One region of the Arthrobacter sp. NPDC056886 genome, then DNA from elsewhere that is predicted to be linked to it. Evidence: riboswitches for the same ligand, from Rfam matches in the RefSeq annotation. Region 1 holds a riboswitch; each other region holds the start of a gene.
What was found. A riboswitch is a leader RNA that binds a small molecule or an ion and turns the genes downstream of it on or off. The one in region 1 is predicted to bind cyclic di-AMP.
Positions count from the first base shown of each region.

Region 2: linked by a shared signal. The riboswitch ahead of ACFRJ8_RS16195 (hypothetical protein) and the one ahead of ACFRJ8_RS03740 (hypothetical protein) in region 1 are both predicted to bind cyclic di-AMP.
Region 3: linked by a shared signal. The riboswitch ahead of ACFRJ8_RS18505 (NlpC/P60 family protein) and the one ahead of ACFRJ8_RS03740 (hypothetical protein) in region 1 are both predicted to bind cyclic di-AMP.

Region 1 covers NZ_JBHUBT010000002.1:135,087-138,354, reverse strand. The annotation lists gene ACFRJ8_RS03750 (cation:proton antiporter) at 1-1,107, opposite strand, end outside; gene ACFRJ8_RS03745 (hypothetical protein) at 1,104-1,382, opposite strand; cyclic di-AMP (ydaO/yuaA leader) riboswitch at 1,586-1,756, shown strand; gene ACFRJ8_RS03740 (hypothetical protein) at 1,761-2,459, shown strand; gene ACFRJ8_RS03735 (sensor histidine kinase) at 2,557-3,268, opposite strand, start outside.
Region 2 covers NZ_JBHUBT010000009.1:81,917-85,184, forward strand. The annotation lists gene ACFRJ8_RS16190 (ATP-binding protein) at 1-1,100, shown strand, start outside; cyclic di-AMP (ydaO/yuaA leader) riboswitch at 1,245-1,430, shown strand; gene ACFRJ8_RS16195 (hypothetical protein) at 1,435-2,247, shown strand; gene ACFRJ8_RS16200 (glycosyltransferase) at 2,411-3,268, shown strand, end outside.
Region 3 covers NZ_JBHUBT010000011.1:49,083-52,350, reverse strand. The annotation lists gene ACFRJ8_RS18515 (metal-dependent transcriptional regulator) at 1-184, shown strand, start outside; cyclic di-AMP (ydaO/yuaA leader) riboswitch at 335-547, shown strand; gene ACFRJ8_RS18510 (M23 family metallopeptidase) at 552-1,373, shown strand; cyclic di-AMP (ydaO/yuaA leader) riboswitch at 1,496-1,679, shown strand; gene ACFRJ8_RS18505 (NlpC/P60 family protein) at 1,975-2,733, shown strand; gene ACFRJ8_RS18500 (HNH endonuclease) at 2,954-3,268, shown strand, end outside.

The sequences.
Region 1 (3,268 bases):
CCGCGAGCCGGCGACGGCGCTCGCGGCTATGGTGACCAGCGCGCCGACCAGCAGGGCCGCAGCCTCGCCCGGGATCAGGACCTGAAGCTGCGTGCCGATGCTCGCCGCCGCCACCGGTATGCCGAGTTGGGCCGCCGACAACACCCCGAGGGGCAGCGGAAGCCCCAGGAAGGCCAGGCCGGCGTGCGTCAGCAGGGTCCCGGCTCCGAGGGCCAGTCCGAGGGCGATCATGTCCGGATGCCCCGCCAAGTCCTTGAGCGTTAGTGATGCACCAAGCCACACGAAGAACACTGGCCCCAGGAAACCGTCGCTGAGGGCGAACAGTTGCCGGGCCAGCCGCCTCGGTTCGCCGACGGCAGCCACCACAAGGCCGAGGGAAAAGCCTGCCAACATCACGGACACGTTGCTCCACGTCGCGACTGCGGCCAGGGCGAAGAGGACGACCAGCTGGATCCGCAGCTCGAGGGCAAACTTGCGGCTTTCCGAAAGTCGGTGCATGCGCCCGTTGATTCCCCTTCGATCGAGCCAGCGCAGGACGAAATAGAGCACCACCGCGCAGCCGGTCACCGTGAGCACGCCCAGCGCCGCGCGGCCTGCGTGCGGCGGGTCCACGAGGACCGGCAACGCCACAATGCAGGCTATGTCCGCGATGGCCACCTGCGCGGTCATGGCGATGACATGGGGTCCGCCGAGCCGCAGCGAATCGATGATCGGAAGAACCAAGGCGGCCGACGATGACGCCAGCAGCACTGCGTAGAGGGGAGCATGTCCAGTCCCGAAGAGCAGGCCGATGCCGGTTCCGACCGCCACCGCTGCCGCTGCGGCCGCAATAGCCCGGCGAGAGCCGTGGCCGAGGGCGGAGCGGATCTGGGGATCCCTCACGGGAACGTGGGTCCCGGCCACAAACATCATCAGCGCGAACCCGATGTTGGCCAGCAGAATAAACGTCGGGTCCGCAGGGTCCACCAAGCCCAGCCCTGAGCGTCCGATCGCGATGCCGGCCAGCAGTTCGCCCAGAACCACTGGCAACCGCCAGCGCACCGGCAGCGCCAGCAGGGGGCCGGCCAGGGCGACGACGGCGATCAGCGCCAGGGAGAGGAATGTCACGGCTCGCCGCCGCGGGCCGGTACCGGGCCTGACCGCCGCTCCACCACCGCGTAGGCCTTCCCGTCCAGGAAGGCCCAGTCATTGACAACCATGTACCCGAGGGCGTCCACCCGATCATTGAGGACGTGCTCGTCGAAGCCGCCGTCGCGCGGTTCCGCGTCCCACGTGGTCACGTGAACGTCCCGGCCGTCCAGGATCAGCAGCTCGGTGTTGACGTCGAAATCCGCGTGGGGCTGATTACTCAGCTGGCAGATGGCGACACAGTGGCTGTTCATTTCGGGCCTCCGCTCCGGCGTGGTGCTGATGGCATCATCCTACGTTCGGATGCGGCGCCGCCCCATGGGCAATGAGGGACCGTAGTGTGGCCGCCGTTACCTGAATGTGACATTTGCATGCGGTTCGCGTTACGGTGGATAGGCGCCTGTTGTCTCCGATACGGGCGCTCCCCAGCCGATTGCCTAACTCTGCCGCGGCCCGGGGATAACTCGCATCAACTACCGGCAGAGACGGGGAAACCACATTTGGCCTGCTGATTACGCAGGTCTTGGGGTGAAGCCGCACAGTGCCCGCAGCGACGGGCCCGGGAGTGCGGCCGGGTGACTCCCATCCGAATCCGACAGCTCACCTCGCAGGCACTGGGAGAGGCTACACTCATGTCTTCAATCAATACTTTTGCGCGCCATGCCGCCGTCCTCGCCGCCGCATCCGGCCTGGTCCTCACCAGCGGAATGGCAGCCAACGCAGCCGTAACACCTGCGCAGCGCGACTCCGCTCCGGCGTCCAAAGTTGACGTCAACGCACTGGTCAGTGCTCCCGTCAACGCCGATTCAAGCGTCAAGATCAGCTTTGACCGCCCGGCGGTAGCTACGGTCGCAGCACCGGTGATCGAAAAGCCCGTTGCCGCGGCGCCGGCTCCCGCCGCGGCCCCCGCCGTTGCCCGTGCTGCTGCGCCTGCAGCAGCACCGGCCGCTGCACCCAAGGCAACCATCAAGGTGCAGTCCGCTCCGGCAGCGCCTGCCGCGGCACCCGCTGCCGCCGGACGCAACGCCATCATGCTCTCGGCCGCGTACAGCCAGGTGGGCATCACCCAGGACTGCACCGCCATGGTGGAAAAGGCCCTTGGCGCCGCGGGCAAGCCTGTCGGTGACATCGGTCCCCGGGCCTTCCTTGGCCTCGGAACCATCGTTGCAGCCCCGAAGCCCGGCGACATGGTGGTCCAGTCCGGTCACGTTGGCATCTACGCCGGCAACGGCCAGGTGGTCAGTGGCGGCATGAACGGTAAGAACCAGACGATGGTCCACCCGCTGTCCTGGCTCACCGCGACCGGCGGCGTGACCTTCGTCCGCGCCTAAGCCGCACTGCCCCTTCCAGGGCCAGACAGTCCGGAAAGACCGGCGATCGATTCCCTTGGGGGCAATCGATCGCCGGTCTTTTCTGTGCATATGGTTCTCAGGGGTTTCCGTGCCCGGCCAGCGGAAGCGTGAATTTCATGACCGTGCCCTCGGCACCCGTCGCGGCCACCTCGACGGTGCCCCCGGCAGCGACGGCGATCTCCCGCACCAAGGCCAGGCCGATCCCAAAGCTCCGCTGTCCCTGTAAAGCGTCAGTGCTGGCGGTCCGCACGAAGCGATCAAAGATTCGGGCCTGATCGACGCCGGTGATGCCGGTCCCCGTGTCCGCCACGGTGATGACGGCGCGGCTCTGCTCGATCGACGTCGTGATGGACACCTGGCCGCCCTCAGGCGTGTGGGCAAGGGCGTTGTCCGCCAGTGCAAGTACGGCACGGCTCAGTGCATTCTTCTCGATCCGGGCCAGCGGCCGGGCATCGGCCACGAAATTCAGGCGCACCTTACGCTGGTCCGCGACCTGCTGGAGGCTGCCTGCGACGCTGGCGGCAGCGTCGGCAAGGTCGGCAGGCGGTGCGGAGCGGTCCGGGGCTTCCGCGGTTGCTGCGAGGAGCAGTTCGTTGACAATCCCGGTCAGCGTTGCTGCGTCCTCCCGGATACTGGCAAGGTCTTGGCCTTGCCTGGAGCCGGGCACGGTGTTGCGCTGGGCAAGCTGGATCCTGGTGTCCAGGATGGTCAAGGGTGTGCGCAATTCGTGGCTCGCGTCCTGGACGAAGCGCCGTTGCCTGGCCAGAGCATCACCGAGGGGGCGGATG
Region 2 (3,268 bases), on a different contig from region 1:
TGGTGGTCTCCGCCGGCGGACTCGTGCTGATCGGGCTCGCTGGCACGGCCCTGATCCGGCGGACCATGAAGCCGCTGGAACAGCTCTCCGAGGTGGCCACCCAGGTCTCCCGCCTCCCGCTGGACGCCGGCGAGGTGGCGCTGGGGGTACGCGTCCCGGCGTCGGCGGCCCATCGCGGAACAGAAGTGGGCAGCGTGGGCTATGCGCTGAACAAGATGCTGGACAACGTCTCCAGTGCCCTCGAGGCCCGGCAGGAGAGCGAGATGAAAGTGCGGCAGTTCGTCGCCGACGCGTCCCACGAACTGCGCACCCCGCTTACAGCCATCCGCGGCTACACGGAGCTGATGCGGATGACCGAGCATTTCACCCCCGACGGCGCGAGATCCCTCGCCCGAGTGCAAAGCCAGTCCGAGCGGATGACCACGTTGGTGGAGGACCTGTTGCTGCTGGCGCGCCTGGACGAGGGGCAGCCGCTCAAGATCTCCGACGTCGATCTCACGCAGCTGGCCATCGAGACGGTGAGCGACGAGAAAGTCATGGCACCGGACCGCATCTGGCAGTTGGAACTTCCGGAGGAGCCCGTGGTGGTGCGCGGTGACGCGACCCAGCTGCACCAGGTCCTCGCCAACCTCCTGTCCAATGCACGCAAACACACGGCTCCCGGGACCAAGGTGGTCACAGGCGTCATGCGTTCGGCGGACGGCAGCGCCGTGGTCACCGTGACGGACAACGGCAACGGCATCGCTCCGGAATTCGTCGGCAAGGTCTTCGCCCGCTTCGCCCGGGCCGACGCGGCGCGCACTAATCCCGCAGCCAACGCCGCAGCTAACTCAACCGTCGTAACGGCGGGGGCCCGGTCCGGGGCCGCCGCACGCTCGGTTTCCGGCGCGGATTCCCGTGCTGCTTCCGGCAGCCCGGCCGCCAGCAGCCGGGGTTCGGGCACGGCCACTGCAGCGCCGACCTCCGAGGGCACGAGCGGGTTGGGTCTGTCCATTGTCCAGTCCATCGTGGACGCCCACGGAGGGACCGTCGAAGTCACCTCCCGGCCGGGCCGCACGGAGTTCGCCGTGCGGCTGCCCGCGGCGCCGCCGTCGGCGTAGCCAGCCACACGAACCGCACGTCGGTATCCCCCGGGTATCCGGCGCAAGCCGACACCCCGCCGCTGTGACTCCTGTTACCAAAATGTGACTTAAGCGTTTGGGTCCTGTAGCGTCTTAGGAGTGCGCTGCCATTGGTGCCGCATATCCGGATGGACGCCAAACTCTGCCGCTTCCCGGATTCCGCTAGAGCAGGCAGAGGCGGGGGACCCAGAGTTCCCGGGCATTCTGCATTTCATGCGCCCTCGGGGTGAAGCCGACACGTGATGTTCCGTGCGGCCGGATGACCTCATCCGAACCCGACAGCTAACTTCGCCGGCGTTGAGAGGCCATCATCATGACTGAATTCCAGGTACAGCCGCGCCCTGACGGCGATTCCCCTTCCAGCTCCACCAAGTCGCGCCACCGCGCCGAACCGGCCACGCAGGCATCCGCCCTGTCCAGGCTGGCCACCGGGCTCGGCATCACCGGCCGCCGCGCCGCCGTCATCACCGCCGCCTGCGCCATGCTGGTGGGGGGCGGCGCTGCCGCCCAGGCGGCAGAACCGGGCGCCCACACGACGAAGGTTGGCAGCCAAACGGCCACTAGCGCCGACCCGCTGGCCAAGCTCAACTTCGAACGGGTCGAGATCGTTGCGCCCACTATTCAAGCGGACCACAGCGTGGCAGCCAAGGCCCCGGCGGCTAAGCCCGCCAAAGCAACCGCCCCGGCTGCAGCGGCTCCCGCCAAGACCCCGGCTCATGCGGCCGCTCCCGCCAAGGCTCCCGCACCCGCCAAGGCCCCGGTTCGCGCAGCCGTACCCGCCAAGGCCCCCGCTCCCGCCAAGGCCCCGGTCGCCATCGACGATCCCGCCGGCGCCCAGGCCTACGCCGCGGCCCAGCTGGGCCGCTATGGCTGGGCACCTAACCAGATGCAGTGCCTGCATAAGCTCTGGACCAAGGAATCGGACTGGAAGACGACTGCCACCAACGCCAGCAGCGGCGCCTACGGCGTGGTCCAGTCCCTGCCCGCCTCGAAGATGGCGAGCGCAGGCGCCGATTACAGGACCAACTACCGGACCCAGATCAACTGGGGCCTGAACTACGTCAAGGAACGCTACGGCTCCCCCTGCGGCGCACTGAACTTCCACTACGCGCACAACTGGTACTAAACCGGCACTAGCCGGCCCACCAAGGGAGGCCCCGGATCCACATGGATCCGGGGCCTCCCTTTTTGCGTCTCCCCGGCCGGACCTGCCGCACTGGCCGGACTTCCACAGCACCCGCACAGCCTGACCATAAAGCCCACATATGGGCCGCCGGGAAAGTTGAGCCATGACATCCACAGACCAGGCCACAGGAACCCTGCCCCGCTCCACGGCGACGCCGGCCGGCCCGGCGGCACCGGCTGCACGGTCGGGGCTCGCCCTGACCGACGCGCCCGTCCCGGCCCCGTCGGCCGGGCCACTTGCCGGACCCGGCGGCCGGCGCTCAGCCATTGACACGCGTACCAGCACACCCGTGCTGGACATCACCATTCCGGTCTTCAACGAAGAACGGGATCTCGAAGCCTGCCTGCGCCGGCTCCATGCGTACCTTCTCGGCGCCTTCCCGCACTCCTTCCGAATCACTGTGGCGGACAACGCCAGCACCGACGGAACGCTCAAGGCGGCGGAACGCGTAGCCCGCGAGCTGCGCGAAGTGAAGGTGGTCCATATGGCCGAAAAAGGCCGCGGAAACGCGCTTCGCAAAGTGTGGCTTGCCTCGCCGTCGCCGGTCCTGGCGTACATGGACGTGGATCTGTCCACTGATCTGGCCGCCCTCGGGCCGCTCCTCGCGCCGCTCATTTCGGGGCACTCCGACCTAGCTATCGGGACGCGGCTAACCCGCAACTCGCGCGTGGTCCGCGGACCCAAGCGCGAATTCATCTCGCGCAGCTACAACTTGCTGCTGCAGTCCCTTATGGGCGCCCACTTCAGCGATGCGCAGTGCGGTTTCAAGGCGATCCGGGCGGACGTGGCACGGCAGCTGCTCCCCCACACGCTGGACAACGCCTGGTTCTTCGACACCGAGCTGCTGGTCTTGGCAGAAAAGTGCGGCCTGCGCGTCCACGAAGTCCCGGTGGACTGGACCGACGACCCCGATTCCAGCGTGGACATCGTCCAGACTGCCCTCGCCGATTTGCGCGGAATG
Region 3 (3,268 bases), on a different contig from region 1:
TGCGGAACCGATCCAGGTGGAGCCGGAGCTTCTCACCCAGCTCGACGAGGGTGGAATCCGCCCTGGCGCCCTTCTGTCGCTGGAGCGGGTGGGGGAGTACATCTCGGTCCGCGTCCCCGATATCGAGGGCGCCTTGGAGCTCCCGCCCGAGGTTGCCGCGCACGTCTTCGTAACAGTGGCCTGACCAGCCACAACTCGTTGGTCATGGGACGACCCATGAGTTCTGCACAATTGCGGTTACGGATTTATTACCGGGCGGCTTAATCGCCTATAGTTAGTGGCCAGTACCGATACCAAAGCGTTACCTGATCCGAAGCCGAGCCCTGCCAGCGGATCAGTCGCGGAACCATCTCCTGGCAGGGGCGGGGGAACCACTTTCGGCTGCTGCTTCAGCAGCCTTGGGGTGAAGTCCGTCAGCGGCAAGCAGCTTCCACCGAAGTATCCCTGGGATGCCCCTGTGCCTGGCTGCTTGCAACGGCGGACCGGGTCTTTGATCTCTCTGACCCGAATCCGACAGCTAACTTCGCAGGCTATCCAGAGAGGAACCCTTCTTGACCACCCAGACCGCCAGGGGCCGTCGCCGCGCGACCGGTCCCGCTCCGGAGCCGCGTCCCGTCGTCGAGCATATGGCCGACCGCCCGCGCGACGCGCACCGCGATGAACGGCGTCGCCGGCGCAGTCCGTTCCGCCAGGTAACGGAGTTTGCCTCGGCCAGCGGGGTCGGCCAGAAGGCCGGGATCGCCCTGGCCGCAACTGGTCTGGTTCTTACCGTGACGGTCCCCGTCACGAGCCCGGTGATGGCCTCCAATACCGCCGGATCCGGCGCTCTGTCCGCTGCCGTGCAGCCGGATGTCACGGCCGCCGCGGCCGCAAAGGTCGACTTCAGCCGCACCGCCGTCACCACCAAGGGCGACCCCGATGGGAAGCTCAAGCAGCTGCTCAGCGCCCAGTCTGTGGGAAGTATCACCCGCGCGGCTTCGGCCGGCACCCTTGGCGCGCCGCTGGATCATCTGGTCACAGCCTCGCCCTACGGCTACCGTGTCAGCCCAATCACCGGAGGCGCGGGGGAGTTCCACCGCGGCCAGGATTTCGCTGCCCAGTGCGGCACGGCGGTCCATGCAGCGGCCAGCGGCACCGTGACCTTCAACGGATGGCATCCCTTTGGCGGTGGAAACCGGGTGGTCATTGACCACGGTAATGGCCTTGAGACCACGTACAACCACCTGTCCTCGGCCTCGGTCAAAGTTGGCCAGAAGGTATCGCGCGGTGACGTCATCGCGATGAGCGGGACCACCGGCGCCTCCACGGGCTGCCACCTCCACTTTGAAGTGATGGTCAACGGCGACGTCGTTGACCCCCTCGGCTGGCTCTAAATAGACGATGGGCCGCTCTCAAGTGCTTGTGACACGCCGTGATCTGAATGTGACATTGGGCCCGGACTCCTGTAGGGTTTGAAGCACGCCAACTTTTCCGAAGTTGGCGCTCTTGAGTGGATTGCCTAGCTCTGCCACCGCTCAAGGTCCGTTCGCATTACATCGTCTGGCAGGGGCGGGGGAACCAATTTTGGCCTTCGAAAGAAGGCCTTGGGGTTAAGTCGCAAAGCTTCCCAGGAAGCAGCGCGGCCGGGTGACTCCCATCCGAATCCGACAGCTCACCTCGTAGGCATTGGGAGAGGCTACTTTCGTGTCTTCACGCCACAATTTTGCGCGCATGCGCACCGGCGAGGCTCTTTCGAGCCCGCTGGAATCCACATCACGTGCCGCCCTTGCCGGCGCCCGGATGGGATCACGTTCCGCAGGCTCAATCTCTACCGAGTCCGGACAGCATGCAGTTTCCGCTTTTGGCGCGTCTTCGCAGTACACCCTTCGCTAAGTAACCCATTTCGGGGCGATCCGGCGTACCCCCAAGATGCCGGAGCGTCCTCAAACCGTGCCCGAAAGCGCGCGGTCCAAGGATCACGAAAGAGAGAACTTAATGACTACTCGTGCAACCGTTGCACGGCACCGCGCCGAGGTCACCAAGACCAACTCGCTGGCTGTTATTGCCAAGGCTGTCGGCGACAACGCCGGCGGCATGGGCCGTCAGGCCGCGGTCATCGCCGCAGCCTCCGGTCTGGTTCTGACCAGCGGAATCGCAGCCAACGCTGCTGAGACCAATGTTCAGCGCGAATCCACCTCCGCTTCGGCCCTGGAAGTCCAGTCCGCCGCTCCGGCCACCATCTCGGCCGCGTCCACCATCGCGATCTCCTACGAGAAGCCCGCTGTGACCACGTCGCCGGCTCCCGTCGTCGAGGCTCCCAAGCCCGTCGTGAAGGTCCAGGATTCCACGGCCACCCGCGCCGGTGGCACCGAGGCTGCCGTCAGCGGCGGCGTCGCAGCCCAGGCCCCCGCCGGCATCGGAAGCGGCTCCGGCGCGACCATCGCCGCCGCTGCCTACGCACAGATCGGCGTGGCGCAGGACTGCACCGCCCTCGCCACCAACGCCCTGGCCGCGGCCGGCATCCACTACCACGGCTGGCCGGCAGGCTACCTGTCCCTCGGCCGCACCGTGAGCGCCGGCGAGGCACGCCCGGGCGACCTCGCCTACTACCAGAACGGTGGCGTGGGCATGGCTCACATCGCGGTCTACGTCGGCAACGGCATGGCAGTCCACGGCGGCTGGAACGGCGGCACCACCGCGCTGTATAGCGTAAACGTCGGCTCCGGCCCGGTCTTCATCCGCGTCGGCGGCTAAGCAAGACCTCCAGCACCTTCGAAAGACCCCCGCCTGTCGGCGGGGGTCTTTTGCGTTCCCGTGCAGTGAACTTTCCGCGCTGAGGACATCGCCGATGAAAAAATATTCGGTGATCCGGCACCCGAGTGTTTACTCTTGTGTAATCGATCCATAGCCCGACCATGCAGAGGGCAGCCGGCCCTCGTGCCGCTGGCGGGTGCGGCCGTGAAGAGGTATGCGGATGCGCACTCTCGTTCTGAATGCTGGATATGAACCCCTGGCGGTCATCACCTTCCGCCGGGCGCTCGTCCTTGTCCTTACCGGGAAGGCCAGCGTGGTGGCCGAAGGGGACGACCCTGTCGTCGGCCCCCAGGACATTCTGGGCCGCCCGTCCGTGATCCTGCTGAACCGCTACATCCGGCCGAGATACAACACCATGACAGCGGTGAGCCGCCGCGGTGTGCTCCGCCGCGATGCCCACCGCTGCGCCTACTGCGGCAAGGCTGCCCACACCATCGACCACGTCCAGCCAAAGTCCCGGGGCGGAGCCGATTCC